DNA from 2 places in the Peribacillus sp. Hz7 genome. Region 2 is predicted to be linked to the other one. Evidence: riboswitches for the same ligand, from Rfam matches in the RefSeq annotation. Region 2 holds a riboswitch; the other holds the start of a gene.

The links. A riboswitch is a leader RNA that binds a small molecule or an ion and turns the genes downstream of it on or off. The one in region 2 is predicted to bind preQ1.
Region 1: linked by a shared signal. The riboswitch ahead of ACE199_RS12250 (QueT transporter family protein) and the one ahead of queC (7-cyano-7-deazaguanine synthase QueC) in region 2 are both predicted to bind preQ1.

What each region holds. Positions count from the first base shown of each region.
Region 1 is NZ_JBHHJV010000007.1:203,073-211,727, reverse strand. It holds tRNA gene ACE199_RS12285 (tRNA-Cys) at 1-7, shown strand, start outside; tRNA gene ACE199_RS12280 (tRNA-Gly) at 17-90, shown strand; tRNA gene ACE199_RS12275 (tRNA-Ile) at 95-171, shown strand; tRNA gene ACE199_RS12270 (tRNA-Asn) at 189-263, shown strand; tRNA gene ACE199_RS12265 (tRNA-Ser) at 276-366, shown strand; tRNA gene ACE199_RS12260 (tRNA-Arg) at 380-453, shown strand; gene ACE199_RS12255 (DUF3006 domain-containing protein) at 653-868, opposite strand; gene ACE199_RS12250 (QueT transporter family protein) at 1,286-1,771, opposite strand; PreQ1 riboswitch class I at 1,780-1,824, opposite strand; gene ACE199_RS12245 (N-acetyltransferase) at 2,048-2,503, shown strand; gene ACE199_RS12240 (sigma-54 interaction domain-containing protein) at 2,753-4,150, opposite strand; gene ACE199_RS12235 (aminotransferase family protein) at 4,422-5,747, shown strand; gene ACE199_RS12230 (aldehyde dehydrogenase family protein) at 5,781-7,235, shown strand; gene ACE199_RS12225 (APC family permease) at 7,319-8,655, shown strand, end outside.
Region 2 is NZ_JBHHJV010000001.1:593,387-602,041, reverse strand. It holds gene ACE199_RS02845 (spore germination protein) at 1-645, opposite strand, end outside; gene ACE199_RS02840 (VUT family protein) at 842-1,381, opposite strand; gene queE (7-carboxy-7-deazaguanine synthase QueE) at 1,386-2,108, opposite strand; gene queD (6-carboxytetrahydropterin synthase QueD) at 2,101-2,574, opposite strand; gene queC (7-cyano-7-deazaguanine synthase QueC) at 2,579-3,238, opposite strand; PreQ1 riboswitch class I at 3,292-3,334, opposite strand; gene ACE199_RS02820 (toxic anion resistance protein) at 3,401-4,480, opposite strand; gene ACE199_RS02815 (YceG family protein) at 4,499-6,118, opposite strand; gene ACE199_RS02810 (acetolactate synthase large subunit) at 6,475-8,103, shown strand; gene ACE199_RS02805 (hypothetical protein) at 8,209-8,655, shown strand, end outside.

The DNA of each region.
Region 1 (8,655 bases), on a different contig from region 2:
GCCTCCAATTTTATATGCGGGTGTAGTTTAGTGGTAAAACCTCAGCCTTCCAAGCTGATGATGAGGGTTCGATTCCCTTCACCCGCTCCAAAATGGGCCTATAGCTCAGCTGGTTAGAGCGCACGCCTGATAAGCGTGAGGTCGGTGGTTCGAGTCCACTTAGGCCCACCATTTATATTTTTTATTGTTCCGCAGTAGCTCAGTGGTAGAGCATTCGGCTGTTAACCGAACGGTCGTAGGTTCGAATCCTACCTGCGGAGCCATTTTTTTTATGTGGGGAAGTACTCAAGAGGCTGAAGAGGCGCCCCTGCTAAGGGTGTAGGTCGGGTAACCGGCGCGAGGGTTCAAATCCCTCCTTCTCCGCCATACATAGAATCATGCGCCTTTAGCTCAGCAGGATAGAGCAACGGCCTTCTAAGCCGTCGGTCAGAGGTTCGAATCCTCTAAGGCGCGTAATGGACTAATCTTCGTGATTAGTCTTTTTTAATACCCATTTGTTTGGTTGTGAAAAACTTCGCCCATCCTTTTGATTTTGGGAAAATAACCATTCAGTGCATAGTTTTTTAGGACGAAGTTAATCCCTCTTTTATTTTCCTTTTTTGTGCATAGGAAAGGGAAAATATAAACCCCGGTTTTAAAGCAGGGCTAGCCGTTAATCGTCAAATAGCTCATCCATTAAATCTTCAATTTTCTGCTTCAACTTCGCTGTTTCCTTTGTATGGATAGTGATTTTATCGCCATCGAATACAAGAACATCGCCAACAGCGGCTTCTTTTGGCAATTTAGCCTTTGGAATATCCTCCATTGTATCGTTAAATTCAACGACTGCAAGATCTCCCTCAAATCGATCAATAATTCTTTTTTTCATTATTTCACCACCGTTTTTATAAAGATTTTAGAGCTGTTTTGAAATAGCTAGAGTAATGTGATTACGTGTTAATATATTGAGTAGAAATTAAAACAAAATCGCCCGCATAGGAGCGATTTTGTTTTAGACCACTGGCAATTTAATTTGTACATTAGTTTCTTGTGATATTTCACTTTCTACACGTACTATACCGAATTGATTAGCTTTACACAGCAAAAGAGGGATACTATCTTTGACATCAATTTCAATTATTGTTTCATGAAGATGTACTTCTGCCTCGAGTAAATATTACTAAGTACAATTTTAGTAAATTAAAGAAACGTAAAGATATTAAAAATTTACATATTTATTGAAGGGCAGGTATGAAAAAAAAGCTGTCATCTTCGAACGGACGAAGTATTGACAGCCTTTTTCTATTTAGGAAATCCATTTTGAAAATTGAATGCGCTTATTCATGGTATATATAATAGGAGCTCCGATTAGCATGACGGTAAACTCTCCAACCGCTGTTGTGAACCAGCTAAGCCAGAACGGAAATCCTAGTGCAAGATGCAGTTCAAGCGCAATCATAAACATCGTGAATGTGAATACGAGAATATTAATGATCATCAACACTTTAATATTCTTAATATAACGTGAAGCAAAAATCACAATGAGTAGTGCTAGTAAGGACTGTCCAACGCCAAAAATTAAATCGTAAGCAGCCATTGAGGAAAATAAATTGGTAATAAACACCCCAGCTACAATTCCGTAAATATACTTTTTGTTGAATACAATCAAATGATTAAACAGTTCAGGAATCCGAAACTGAATTGCGGAAAAAGCAATTGGGTTAATCACAAGTGAAACAGCTACATAAAGGGCTGCTAAAATTCCATTGACTATTAATGTTCTGCTATTCATTGTTGACTCTCTCCCTAGTTTTTTATCGTGGGATGGTTTCGAACCACGTTTTTGAATGAACGCTCAATGGCTAATAGTATAGGATGTAAGCTTATTTCGTCAATAGAATAAGGGGCTAGTGTTTATTTCCATAGATAGAGCAATGATAAAGGGAATAATTCTAAGTCATTTCATTGCATATCAACAGAAAATTATGATTTCCACGATTGCTTTATTGACTTTTCTGAAATCTCAAGTATGATTTTAATCATAGTTTCTAAAAAAAGGTGAGATTATATGGTGAACATTCGGAAGGCTAAAGCAAGTGATGTAGAGGCTATTTATAGCTTGATTAATATGTATGCTCAACAAGGTCTTTTGCTCCCGCGTACCCGCGAGTCATTGTATGAAAATCTTCAGGCTATCTGCGTGGCAACTATTGATGATCAGGTTGTGGGGGCAGCGAGTCTTCATATATTAGGAAAAGATTTATCAGAGATTCGCTCGCTTGTCGTAGCTGAAGAGGCAAAGGGAAGAGGGGTAGGTAAATTACTTGTTGAACAGATTGTAGAAGAAACAAGAAAAATTGAAATTAAAAAGCTCATTTCTCTTACTTATCAGGTTACATTTTTTGAAAAATGCGGATTTCAGGTGATTCAGAAAGATGAGATGCCTCAAAAAGTGTGGAAGGACTGTTTGAATTGCAGCAAGTTCCCAACTTGTGATGAAATTGCTATGGCTATATATCTGTAAAAGAGTTGCTATTTAGTATGCTTCTTTGATTGATAAAGGAATCAATTAACAACCACCTTCGAATATTTTTGAGAGGTGGTTCTTTCGTTGTTTAGGAAGTTATAAAATGCTTAAATTGTGGATAAGCGCTTTCAGCCTCTAGTTTCTCAAGGTCGCGGCCTGCCCAGCCGATGAAGTCCAAGAGCGACTTCATCTTCTAGCTTGTAAGCAGCTATTGCAGAACAAGGCGCTTTCGCTTTTGTTCTGTGTTTAAGGAAGGAGCTGATTTTTATATTTTTTGAGTTTACGAATGACGGACGGTTGGCTGATGCCAAGAAAGGCAGCCATTTTATATGTTGATTTGCATTGTTGATACGCTTTGGAAATGGTCCATTTTTCTACTTTTTCTAAAATAGTTTTAAGATCATAACTTTCAATCATTGTTTGTTCAATAATAAGAGAGGGCTCTTTTGGTGAAGTCGGGCTTTGAACTATGATAGAAGAAGGCAAAGTATTTGGAAAAATAATGGTTTCATCAGTAGTTAAAATAAGTCGTTCAATAAGGTTTTCTAATTCTCGTACATTCCCAGGCCATATATATTGAATTAAAGCTTCATATGTGGCAGAATGCAATTTTTTATTTGTTTTATACTTCTTGTTAATTAATTCTAGATAGTGATTGATTAATAAAGCAATATCCTCTTTTCGATCACGTAAAGAAGGAATGTGAAGTGGAATGACACTTAATCGATAATATAAATCAAGCCGGAATGTCCCCTTTTGAACCATTTCTTCTAAATTTTGATTAGTAGCTGCTACAAGACGGAAATCAATATGGCACTCCTTCATTCCTCCAATTCTTGTGAATTTTTTTTCCTGTAACACCTTTAATAATTTTACTTGAATAGCCAAAGGCAGCTCCCCGATTTCATCTAAAAATAAAGTCCCATTATGGGCTTGTTCAATTAGTCCTTGTTTACCTTGCTTAAGGGCACCAGTAAAAGAGCCTGGTTCATAGCCGAACATTTCTGCTTCAAATAAACTTTCAGGTATTGTACTACAATTCACTTCAATAAACGGCTCCTTTTTACGGTAACTCTGATTATGTAATTTGCGAGCAAACATACTTTTTCCGACACCTGACTCTCCTAAAAACAACACAGTTGCATCCGATTCAGCAACCCGATGAAGCGTTTTTTCAATGTGCTCCATTTTTTTGCTGCGGTAAATAACCCCTTCTTTCCCACGCAGCTCCTTAACTTCTGTTTGATAGCTTTCTATTTTTCTCTTTAATTGTTCATATTGATGTTGAAGGTTATTAATCTCTGTTTGATCTTGGGCATAGCTGATGACTAAAATAATCTTTCCATCATCGTTAAAAACCGGGTAGGCAGTTGCCATCACTACTTTTCCTGTTATCGTGTGCTGCATCACTTCAATCGATTTTCTTTCTTTAAGTACCATTGCGGTAATAGATGGAGAAAGAATTCCTTCTGCTTCAAGCTCATAAACCGATTTTCCGACATACTGATCGAGCTCGATCCCATAAACAGCCCAGTGTTGGGGATTTGTATGCAAAATATATCCTTTCTCATCAGTGACAGTAATATTGTTATTCGAAGTATGGATGATTGTATCTAAAATGGTATTAACGGTAGCATAATTCATAATTTCCCCTCTCTTTCTTCTTTTTTTGTTAAGCCTTTATTAAGAAATTTACAATCCAATTTATGGTTATGATTCAAATATAAATTATTAAGGCATTAACAATCAAGAAATGAATCATAAATTCCCACTTTTGATTCGAAAGTGGATTGTTTTCATAGAATGAGAGACTGAATCGCCTTGTTTTTACATATTTTTTACATAAATTCCTTTTGGCATGAATTTTGCTTAAATATTTTATATATCCACATATTTTTTAGAGAGGGTGTTGTAAATGTTAAAAGACGTAAAGGTAGACAAAGAATTGATGGAGTTAGATAAAAAGCATTTTATTCATCCAACATCATCGATTGCCCAACAGCAAGCAAATGGACCAAGTTTTATTTTTACAGAGGGAAAAGGAATCTATTTAACTGATATTACTGGAAAACAAGTGATTGATGGGATGAGCTCACTTTGGAATGTGAATATTGGACATGGGCGAGAGGAGCTGGCACAAGTGGCTCAAGAGCAAATGTCAAAACTAGCATTTAGTTCATGTTTCGGAACAATTAGTAATGAGCCAGCCATTCGATTAGCTTCGAAACTTGCATCGATTGCTCCAGGAGATTTAAATGCTGTTTTCTTTACTTCTGGTGGATCTGAGTCTAATGATACTGCATTTAAATTAGCTCGCCACTATTGGATTTTAAAAGGGCAGCCGAATCGCCAAAAAATTATATCTCGTACACAGTCCTATCATGGGGTAGCTATGGGAGCGACAAGTGCAACAGGCTTAAAGCCGTTCCGTGATTTCACAAACTCGATTACACCAGACTTTTATCATGTAGATGGTACCTCTAGTGAAGCGCTACGTGAAGCCATTGAACAAGAAGGTCCTGAAACAATTGCAGCTTTCATTACAGAACCTGTGCAAGGTGCAGGCGGTGTAAATATAGCGCCAGAGGGATATCTACAAGAAGTAAGAAAAATCTGTGATGAATATGGTATCCTAATGATTGTAGATGAAGTTATTACAGGATTTGGAAGAACTGGAACGATGTTTGGCGTTAATCATTATGGAGTGGTACCGGATATGATGTGCTTTGCAAAAGGAGTTTCGAGCGGATATGCCCAGTTAGGAGGCGTTCTATTCTCCGAAAAGATGTTTGATGATTTGAAGGAACTGTCGAAAGGGACGCTTCTACATGGTTATACGTATAGTGGCCATCCGACAGCTTGCAGCGTTGCTTTAAAAAATATTGAAATTATTGAACGGGAAAATTTAGTGGAAAATGCAAAACTTATGGGTGAGGAATTACTGAAGGGCTTTAAATATTTACAAAGCAATCATCGAATTGTTGGTGAGGTTCGAGCGCTTGGATTAATTGGTGGCATTGAAATTGTCAAAGATAAATTGACTGGGGAAAGCTTTGAAACACCACTCTCTCCTAAACTTGCAGAGGAAGCTGCGAAACGTGGATTAATTATCCGTACTGTCACTTTTGATCAAGATACGCTCGTCTTTGCTCCTCCTTTAGTCATTAATAAAGCAGAGATTGAAAGAATGATTGATATTTTAGATGAAACGATGTTAGCAGTTGAAAAGGAGCTTTTTTAAGAGGATGAGGAAAAAGGAGAGGAAGGGAGAAGGATGATGGATTATTTAAATTACATTGGAGGAAAGTGGACTGAATCGAAGAGCAGAGAGACATATAAGCATTATAATCCAGCGAATCCATCTGAATGTTTAGGAACGACAACTGTTTCTACAGTTGAGGAAGTGGACAGTGCTGTTATACATGCTAAACAAGCCTTTCTTCAATGGAAGCAGCTCTCTCCCGTGACACGGGGAGAGTTTTTGCGAAAATCAGCTGACCTTTTAGAACAGCAGACTGAAGAAATAGCAAGAATAGCTACAAAAGAGATGGGTAAGAGATTTGCAGAAATGAAAGGTGAAGTTGCTAGAGCTGTGATGATTTTACGTTATTTTGCACAGGAAGGGATGAGGAAGACGGGGGAACTTCTTCCCTCTATTAATCCTCAAAATACGCTGTATTCGCTCAGGGTTCCTTTAGGCGTTGTTTCTGTCATTACACCATGGAATTTCCCTGTGGCGATTCCAATATGGAAAATGGCACCGGCTCTCGTTTACGGAAATACGGTTGTCTGGAAGCCTGCTCGGGAATCAGGGATTACAGCGGTAAAAATTGCAGAAGTATTTGAAAAAGCTGGTTTACCTGAAGGAGTTTTGAATTTGGTCATGGGAAGCGGAGCCAAAGTGGGGAATGCACTCGTTGAGCATCCGGATACAGCAGCGGTTACCTTTACCGGCTCTAATCAAGTTGGGCGAGAGATTGCTTCTAAAGCAGTAGCACAAAACAAAAAATTCCAACTAGAGCTTGGAGGGAAAAATCCTGCTGTTGTTCTAGCGGATGCTGATTTAGATTTGGCGGCTAAGCTGACGATTGAAGGAGCTATGAAGCAAACAGGTCAGCGCTGTACAGCAACAAGCCGAGTGTATGTAGAGCAGTCTATTTACGATACATTTGTAGACAAGCTATTGACTGAAGTAAAGCAAATTAAAGTGGGAGATGGACTAGACGAAACAGTAAATATGGGACCGGTAGCCTCTAAAAATCAATTTGATACAGTTTCTTCTTATATAGCGAAAGGAGTTGAAGAAGGAGCCCAATTGCTTTTTGGTGGCAAATGTTTAGAGGGACCAACATTTAACGAAGGTTATTTTATTGAACCGACGATTTTCGGACAGGTAACAAATGAGATGGCTATTGCAAGGGAAGAGATTTTTGGACCTGTTTTAGCTGTAGTAAAGGTAGCAGATTATTCAGAAGCACTCGCTAAAGCGAATGATACGATATATGGATTAAGTGCTTCGTTGTTTACAACAAGCTTGGACAAAGCCTTCCATTTTATTAAAAATAGTGAAGTCGGAATGGTCCAAATTAATGGGGAAACAGGTGGGGCAGAACCACAAGCTCCATTTGGAGGAATGAAAGAATCAAGCTCTGGTACGAGAGAACAAGGACAAGCTGCTGTTGAATTCTTTACCGCTTATAAAACCGTTTCGATTACTTCTTTTTTGTAGAAGACATTATCGATCAATAGGAAATCTTTTGGGGAGGGATTACTATTAGAGAACAAAAAAATCTCAATAAAGTCCTTTCGAGGATGGATATTTTATTTCTTGCTTTTGGAGCGATGATTGGTTGGGGATGGGTCGTCTTATCTGGTAATTGGATAGGATCAGCAGGAACACTTGGGGCGATGATCGCCTTTGTCATTGGTGGAGTATTAGTAATATTCGTTGGTCTGACATATGCGGAACTAGCCTCGGCTATGCCGACAACAGGTGGAGCGCTTATTTACGTACTTAGAGGAGTAGGCCCTAAAGCTGCGTTCGTAGCATCTTGGGCCTTAGCACTCGGTTATATTTCGGTTGTGGCTTTTGAGGCTGTGGCTTTGCCAACTGTTGTCGAATATATCTTTCCTAATTATAAGGTTGGATATATGTATACCATAACTGGATATGATGTCTATTTATCTTGGGTACTTGTTGGAGTAGCCGGTTCTATATTCGTTACGATTATTAATTACTTAGGGATGAAATCAGCGGCCATCCTTCAAATGGTTTTAACGATTGTCATAGCGCTTATTGGATTGATGTTAATTTTTGGATCAGCTATTACTAGTGATTTTTCAAATGCAGAACCACTGTTTGTTGGTGGAACAGCAGGAGTCATCGCTGTTCTCGTTATGACACCGTTCATGTTTGTTGGCTTTGATGTCATTCCGCAAACGGCGGAAGAAATGAATGTACCTCCTAAATCAATCGGAAAGATCCTCATTACATCTGTTGGTTTTGCTGTATTCTTCTATGTAGCCGTGATTTTTGCAGTCGGAATTTCTTTAGATAAGGGCGTGCTTAGTAGTTCTGTTTTACCGACAGCAGATGCTATGGCTGCAGTTTATGGTTCCAGTCTTTTTGCTACTATTTTAATTCTGGGCGGTGTAGCTGGAATTTTGACAAGTTGGAATGCCTTTATTATTGGAGGCAGCCGCGTGCTTTATTCGATGGCAGAAAAGAAGATGATTCCAGCTTGGTTCGGTAAGTTACACCCTAAAAGTAATACTCCGACTAATGCTATTTTATTTATAGGGGCTTTATCGACGATTGCTCCATTGTTGGGCAGACCGATGTTAGTATGGTTGGTTGATGCAGGGGGCCTTGCCATCGTTATTGCTTACTTCTGTGTGGCACTTGCCTTTGTAAAATTACGCAAGAATGAGCCTGATATGGTGCGTCCTTTCCGTGCTGGGAAATCAAATGCGGTAGGCTGGATCGCTTTTATATTAAGTATAGGTTTTATTTCCTTATACTTACCTGGAATGCCGGCAGCGCTCATTTGGCCATATGAATGGCTAATCTTTGCAGGCTGGTGGGGAATTGGATTCTTCCTTATGTTTATCATGAGAGCGAACTATAACCGTGACACAATGACATACAC
Region 2 (8,655 bases):
TACAATTCCATCAATATAGGCAATGGCAACCGTAGTCTGCGTATAACTCCCGATTTTCATCGATTGTATTTTTAGAGCCGGACTTTTAATAATGCGTCGCAATTGAGATGTACTTACCTCTAAAGATTCATTAAATCCCTCTCGCGGCCCCCTGATTCCTACTTCTGCTACAGGTTCTTCAATCCCGCGCTTTTCCCATTTGGCTAATCCTAAAGAAAAGCCAGCACTTTCCCCTTCATAGAGAAGGATAGGATTTCCAGATGAGATTGATTCGATACACTCGGCTAGTGTATGCACTCTCTTTACTTTGGAAACAGGCAGTTTATTTTCAAGAAATTCATTTAATAGCTGAGGTTCGCTTGCTGTTTCCTTAATGAGTGGCGACAGAACGAATTCCTCCATCCCTTCGACGTTCGTAATACCCTCTATATAAATAATCGTCGCTCTTGTTTTTCCGAAAAGTAAGAACGAACGGAAAAGGACGTCTGAACAACGATCATAAACTAAATGAAAAGTTTCGATATTTTTATCGAAATTATCAGAAAGGAAATCTTCTGGCTTAGAATTCTGCTGTTCCTGTTCGTTTTGTAAATTATTCTTTTTGGGCTTGGGTTTCCTTAAAAGTTTATTTATATTTCGAATCAAGTTGCTTCCCCCATTTTTTTGCAGGTGACTTATAAGCTCTCTTTTTCTATAGTTCTTCATTAAGGGTAATTTATACAAAACCATTAAGAAATTTCCTGATTCTCCACTGTACTAGTGATTTTCTTCATAAAGAACAGACAGGCGATTAGGGTGAATGAGAAAAGGCTCAGTCATAAGACTGAGCCTCTTCACTATATTAATTAACGACAGTTTTCTTCTCTAAACGAACATGCACCTGATTCAAGACGAACGCACCAATCATTTGAACAATTGTTTTGACAATAATTTGCCCCACAATAGCAGCAGGTACGGCTTCCCAAGGTAAAATGTTTGCACCAAATGGGCTTAAACCAATCACAACGAAAATTACCGAATCGAGAAACCCGCCAACAATTCCGCTATAGAATACGCGCCAGCTCATCGGTAACTTCAAACGTGAGTAAATCTCTGTATCAGTGGATTCCGCAACAATAAATGAAAGCGCGGAGGCTGCAACAATTAATAATGTATCCCCTAGTGTAAACGATACAGCTGCTGATAAAATGAGCGCTGTCACAATGAATCCATATGTCTTCGCTCGACCATATTTATTTTGGACAAGATCCCGAAAGATAAATGTTGCTCCAATTAACAAGGTTCCCATCGGTACGATAAATACACCAAATTGGAGCGGTGCAAAAGCCGCTGTGACCACGTTTGCAGCCACGATGGATAGTAAATAAAATAATATTCTCATATCTTTATACTCCTCGTTTATTGCCCCAAATATACGTATGCAGCTGCGGGAGCACCTTCACATTTGTAACAGTCTGATCTTGCACAACTTTATCAATTAACCACTCATATTTTTGTAGAAGTCTACTAATCAATCTAGAATCGTCCGTCGTCGTACTATCATCATTTCCAACCTGAAAAAAGAACGGAATGTCCGGGTAGCGATGATGCATCGCTTTTCCATACTCATAATCTTCATCATTAAAAATCACAACCTTAAGCGAAACATGGTGTTGATTGTTTTGCAACTTAGTGAAGATTTCATCAAGTATCCCGAAATCTGTTTTCATTCCCGAGCTAGGCGGCTTAGGAGAAATCGTCAGCTCATTGATTTCATAAAACCAATCCTGCCATCTGCTTCCCTGTGTTTCCACGCCCATTTTTATCCCCTGTTCTTTTAAGAGCGCAACTAAACTGGATAGATTTTTCAGTAAAGCTGGATTGCCACCCGAAATCGTGACAAAGGAAAAACCATCTCCACCGATTCTTTTCAGTTCATCCCAGATTTCTTCCGCAGTCATCTGAGTAATGTATTCTTTCCCACTTCCATCCCATGTAAAAGCTGAATCACACCAGGAACAAGAATAATCACAGCCAGCTGTACGTACAAACATCGTTTTTTGTCCAATCATAGAACCTTCCCCTTGTATGGTAGGTCCAAAAATCTCCATAACGGGAATTTTACTCACCTTCCATCCACTCCCGTCTTGCTTCCGCATAGCTCGTTGGCGTTTCAAACAGGCGAACAAATTCTACCCGAGCTCCTTTGTATTGGGGCTCTTCACGCAGCGCATCCGCCATTTTTTCATATATCCAAACGACCATATTCTCTGCCGTTGTATTCATCAATGGCAGCGTTTCATTTAAATAGCGGTGATCTAAATAAATTTCAATTTTATCTTTCCATATCTGTTTAATATCACCGAAATCCATCATCAAACCACGGTCATCGGTAAATCCGCTTAAGCCAAAGACCACTCGATACGTATGACCATGCAAGTTTTTACATTTTCCTTCATAACAATGAAGATGGTGAGCGGCATCAAATGTGAATTCTTTACTTACAAGAACGCGCTTCTTATGATAGTTTAATTGATTTCTTTGTATATCTTGATCTAGTTTCTGGAGCTTATCAACAATTCGAAATCCATACATGCCTTTAAGACTCCTTCCGCTTACTTAAATAATCTACAAGGCCTTTTTGTCTAAGCTTACACGCTGGGCACTCCCCACATCCATCCGCAATGATTCCGTTATAACACGTTAATGTTTTTTCACGGACAAATTCAAATGCGCCTAACTGATCGGCAAGCTCCCACGTTTCTTCTTTATTCAACCACATTAACGGTGTATCAATGACAAACGAATTGTCCATCGATAAATTCAATGTCACATTTAACGATTTAATAAACACATCGCGACAATCTGGATAGCCGCTGAAATCTGTTTCACATACACCAGTGACAATATGTTTCGCACCGATTTGGCTCGCAATCACACCGGCAAACGAAAGAAATAGTAAATTACGTCCTGGCACGAACGTCGAAGGTAATTCACCATCTTCGCCATCCTTTACCTCAATATCATTACGAGTCAACGCATTTGGAGCGAGTTGATTTAACAAAGACATATCTAAAATATGATGCTTGATACCAAGCTCATTTGCAATATTTTGTGCACACTCAATTTCCAGTCGATGACGCTGATTATAATCAAATGTGACCGCCTCAACTTCAGCAAATCTTTCTAATGCCCAGAACAAACATGTCGTACTATCCTGACCACCACTAAATACAACCACTGCTTTTTCCTTTTTCATTCCTAAAAAACTCCTTTATAACGAAAAAACAGCACCCTAAGACAGAGTACTGTTTCTTCTTAGTTTTTTAAAGAGGGTAGCTAGAACCTCTTCTGCACATTGGCAGATTATTTTAATTCCTCACTTATAGTATAGCGAAACTGCAAGTAATGCAAGCGTTTTTTACCCTTGCGATAGCACCCTTTTCGCCTCTTCTTGAAGAGCTTCTAATCGTTTCTTATCTTCCACTCGCTGCAGCGACTGCTCTTCTTTTACTCTCTTATACTCTACAATTCCTTTTTCGATTGTCGTCCACATCGTCTCAATCGTTTCCATTTTTATGCTGGAGCTGCCTGTTCGCTCAGCAATTTCAACACTTTGATTCATAATATCTGAAGTTACTTCCGTTAACATCTGATTCGCTCTTTCTTCAAAAGCATTTAATGAATCAGAATGTAATTTTTGACGCTTCGCATATACCGTATTAATAATCCCCATTTTAAAAATCGGAATCACCGTTACAAAGTTACTATTGATTTTCGCCATTAAATCATTATTCCCACGCTGCATTGTCTTAATTTGTGGCGCAGCAACAACAGCAACCATTCTTGCTTTCTCTAAATCATCAATCTTCCGTTCTAATAATTCTTGAACTGTTCGTAATCCTTCTAATTCAATGCGAGCTAATTGATCTCCTGCCTGAACACGTTCTTCATACTGCGGAATCAGTGTATCTCTTACCTCTTCCAGCTTCATTTCAGCCGCTACGACATACTTCTCTAATTCAAAGTAGTATTGAATATCTTCTTCATACAATCCTTCTAAGTCATTGTTTGCACGCTTTAATTCGTCTTCCATAATCGCAAATTGGGCATTAATTTTATCTAGTTCACCGCCTAACGTTTGATATTTTTTAAACACATCTTCAATTGTCTTTTTCGCACGCTTGAATAATTTATCAAGAAACCCAGGCTCTTTCATAATTTCATTTCGATCAAAGCGCTTCATTAATTTTTCTAATTGATTGAGTAAGTCGCTCGATTTCTCAATATTTGTTACCGTCATCGAATGTAAGATTCGATCTGCAAAACGAGATAAACTATCAGCTGGTTCTTTTCCAAGCGTTAATAATTGATGCTGATCTTTAATATCGAGCGATTGAACTAACTGCAACACTTGTGGTTCTTGGCGTAACTGAGCACGTAATTGCTGCGCTGTATTTGGATTTAACTCTTGTTTTTGAAGTTGTAAGTCAGCTGTCATGGTATCCCACTCCTATACTTAAAATATTTTTTTAATAATCTTCTTAATAATCGATTCTTCTTTTTCTTGAAACTCCTGTTGAAATTCCACTTCTTCTAACCAATGAACATCATAAAATGAAGGATTAATAAACTGTTCAATATCGTTATGTCCGGCTGGATTATACCAAATTACATCACAGCCAAATTCATTTAAAAACAAAAGAAGGGCAGCATCTTCCCTAAAAGGCTCTCCATTCTTCTCCATATTATAAAGAACCAGACGGGGAATTTCTTGAGCATAATCAAACTTTTGCAGCAATTGGAGAACTACTTCCGGCATCATATTAGCCTGTTTAAATAGAAATAACTGAAGATCATAATCAGATTCTCCTGCTATTTTATTTAATTTAGGATGTTCGCAGTACGCTTTAATCGTATGAGCAATTGCGTTTTGAAGTCCATTCGGCAAATGTTTATAACGCCACCAATTGCTGTTGACCATCTTTTCTGGAGAAAGCGTCCCTTGTTCTAAAGACTTTTGATAATGAAAATGATAATTCGCTTTTGTCGCTTGAGAAAAAGGAAACTCGCGAATGCACAAAGCTAATGAATCATCGATAAGCTCCCTCATACGTTCCCAATATTGTTTCCGATCTTTCGAGACCCCTTGAATTTTGGCAAAAATCACAGGAATATGTACCCGATTACTTTCTAGCTTAAATTCTGGACGAATCATCGCCTTTTCCCTCGCATAAATAAACACATCATCATATGTCATACGTAAAGTAATGGAGGACGGGATATAATCTCTAAATTGCCATGGCTTATAAATGCCCGAGCCATGGTCATGCATCATAATTTCTAGTTGTTTATTAGCTCGATAAGCAACGGTTGTTTGACGCTCTCTTTGATGGGTCGGGAAGGGCTCTAACTTTGCTGTATGACGATATTGATAAGGAATAGAGATTGTATTATTTGGATCGATTTCCGCAAATAAATCCTTTCCTTCAGGATGAAAAAGTAACACATCACATCCAAACTCCATCAATAACATCAGGAAATATTTTTGACTGTCATTCATGTCACCATACCAAACGACTTTCGGAAAATCCTCACCTATCGTGATAGTTTCAGCCCACTTCGCCCAATGGTTTTTTAACCATTTCACCACATCAATAAGAAAGCGCCTAAACTCTTGCGTTAATAAGCCCGCAGAATGGTGCTGCTGAAAATGCTCTATCACTTTCATAACAGATAATTGAATATGCCGATTAAGCGATGGATCATGATGCTTTGGGATTAATTGCTTTCCATACATAAAAGCAATTAACCGATTGATAGAAAGGCCTTTTGGTTCTTGCTGATGCACGTCCAATATATCTTGAATCGATTTCATCATCTGATTATCAATCGTCTTATCCAACTCCTCGCTCAACACATGAACGGAAGAACTCTCTTGATTCATCTCGAATAAGGCATTATAATACTCATCTTGATCCAGAGGTGTACCCAATACACGAATGCCCACTCGTTGAAATCCATAAGTTGAATCGTTAATTAGATAGGAAGGTCTTTCTTTCACCGAAGCGAAAAATACTTTTAACCACTCCTCTGTCAATGTAGATAATACAGGTTCGATGTTTATATAATTCACCATAGCCACTCCTTCCCTCAAGATGTCCGGCTTTTTCTCTTATTTCTATTATATACGTATTCGTTAATACTTGCTTAATTTTAAGGAATAGCTACCAGGAAAATAAGCAGTATGCAGCTTTAAATAAAGCGATGTTAATGAATATTGTTGATGTATACGATTTTTGGCTCATTCGTGTGAAACCACGGTTTCACACGCCTTTCAGCTCTGCTGAAAGGTTGCTCCTCCTCCAAGAAACGAAGGAGGAGCTTAAATGAGCCAAAAATCAACAACGTTATTTAACAGAACCTGAAATAAAAGCAGAATATTTGTGGAACTTTAACAAGTGAATATTATTTAAAGTAGAAAGGGGTGTTTTTTTGAAAGCAGCTGAGCTTTTTGTAAAATGTTTAGAGAAACAAAATGTGGAATACATATTTGGAGTGCCTGGAGAAGAAAATATTGATTTAGTGGATGCACTAAATCAATCATCTATCAAGTTTATCGTTTGCAGACATGAAACAGGGGCAGCATTAATCGCTGGGATGATGGGAAAATTGACAGGAAAACCGGGCGTTTGTCTTTCAACACTTGGACCTGGAGCTACCAATATGGTGACAGGTGTTGCCTGTGCTACCTTGGATAGAATGCCGTTAGTTGCTATTACGGCCCAGACCGATCTCACGATGCAGCATAAAAGTTCTCACCAATATTTAGATTTAATCGAGTTATACCGTCCGATTTCAAAATGGAATATATCCATTCACGATGGTTCCGTTATTCCCGAAGTTGTCGCTAAAGCATTTACATTAGCTACAAGTAATCTACCTGGAGCCATCCATATAGAACTCCCAAATGATATTGCCTCCACTCTCGTGCAGGGACAACCTTTACAAAACCAGCTAGATAGCCAAAAAGTAATCGCATCTGACCAAGCATTACACGATGTCGCTACGGCTATTAATGAAGCAAAATTCCCGCTTGTTTTGATAGGAAATAACGCAATAGGAGAAGAAGTTTCTACCGATATTGTAACGTTTATCGAAAAACTTCAATCCCCCTTTACGGAAACGTTTATGGCAAAGGGCGTTGTTCCTGAAAATCACCCTCTTCATTTACAAACAATTGGGTTGCCTGAAGGGGATTTTGTTAATCAAGCTTTTTACCGTGCTGATTTAGTTATTACCATTGGGTACGACCCTATCGAATACGGGCCGCAAAAGTGGAATAAATTACTGGCACCGATTATCCATATTGATGTAAATGGAGCTGAGACAGACAGCTTTTATCCCGTAAAAGCCTCTCTTGTTGGTGATTTATCCACAAATCTTCAGAGTTTAACGGTTCAAATTCACCAAAGAAATGAGATGGATCCATTTTATCGTAATATAAAAGAAACAATAACGAATGATAAACTAATTAACACAACAAGTGACGCATGTCCGCTGAGCCCTCAACGTATCATTCAAGAAATTCAGGCAGTTCTATCAAGCGATGATATTGTACTATCAGATGTCGGAGCTCATAAGCTATGGATTGGTCGACAATATGAAGCATTAAAGCCCCATACATGTATCATTTCAAACGGACTTGCATCAATGGGAATTGCGTTGCCTAGGGCCATTGGTGCAAAACTTTCCTGTCCAAACAAAAAAGTAATCGCTGTATGTGGAGACGGATCATTTATCATGTCTGCAGCAGAATTGGCAACGGCAGTCCAATTGAAATTACCGATTGTTATTATGATTTGGCGAGATGGCAGATATGGAATGATTGAATGGGAGCAAGAAAACAAGTTGGGACATTCATCAAACATCCAATTCGATAACCCTGATTTTGTTGCACTGGCAAAATCATATGGTGCGAAAGGATATAAAGTAACGCAAGCGGCTGAATTATCAAAAATTTTGCAACAAGCACTTTTAGAAAAAGGACCGGTTCTTATTGAATGTCCGGTCGATTATGAAGAAAATTTCCGACTGAGTGAACGGTTGAAGAACTTTCACTAAATGTACATGATTCGTTTGCTCGTTTTAATCAACGGGCATTTTTTTATAATGACGAAAGGATAAGCCGAATATAGTATGCGTAACGAACGATTGAGGGAGGATTACATGTTTTTACTTCAACCGATTACGAAGCATGCGCAAAACATTTCCGATACGTTTCATAGAACAGCCTCTAGGTCAAAGAAAATCACAACCACTGCATTATTATGTACATTGTCAGCCATTCTCCAATCAGCCGGTGGATTTATTCCTGTAGTTGGTTTATTTATTAGTCCCTTTGCAACAGCACCCATGATTCTTAGTACGATTTTATCCGCCCGCTACGGTTTTCTTGGCTATTTGTTAACTATATTTCTACTATTTCTCATTCAACCGAGTGAAGTGATTATCTTTGCTTTTACTACTGGGTTGCTAGGCATCAGTATCAGTTTTGCCTTCCATTTATGGAAAAGGCGCCTTAGTATCATAATAGCCAGTGCAATCTTCTTGCTTAGCGGAATTCTTCTTCTCTTATTCGTCTTTCAGTTTCCAGTGTTAGGGCCATCGATTCAG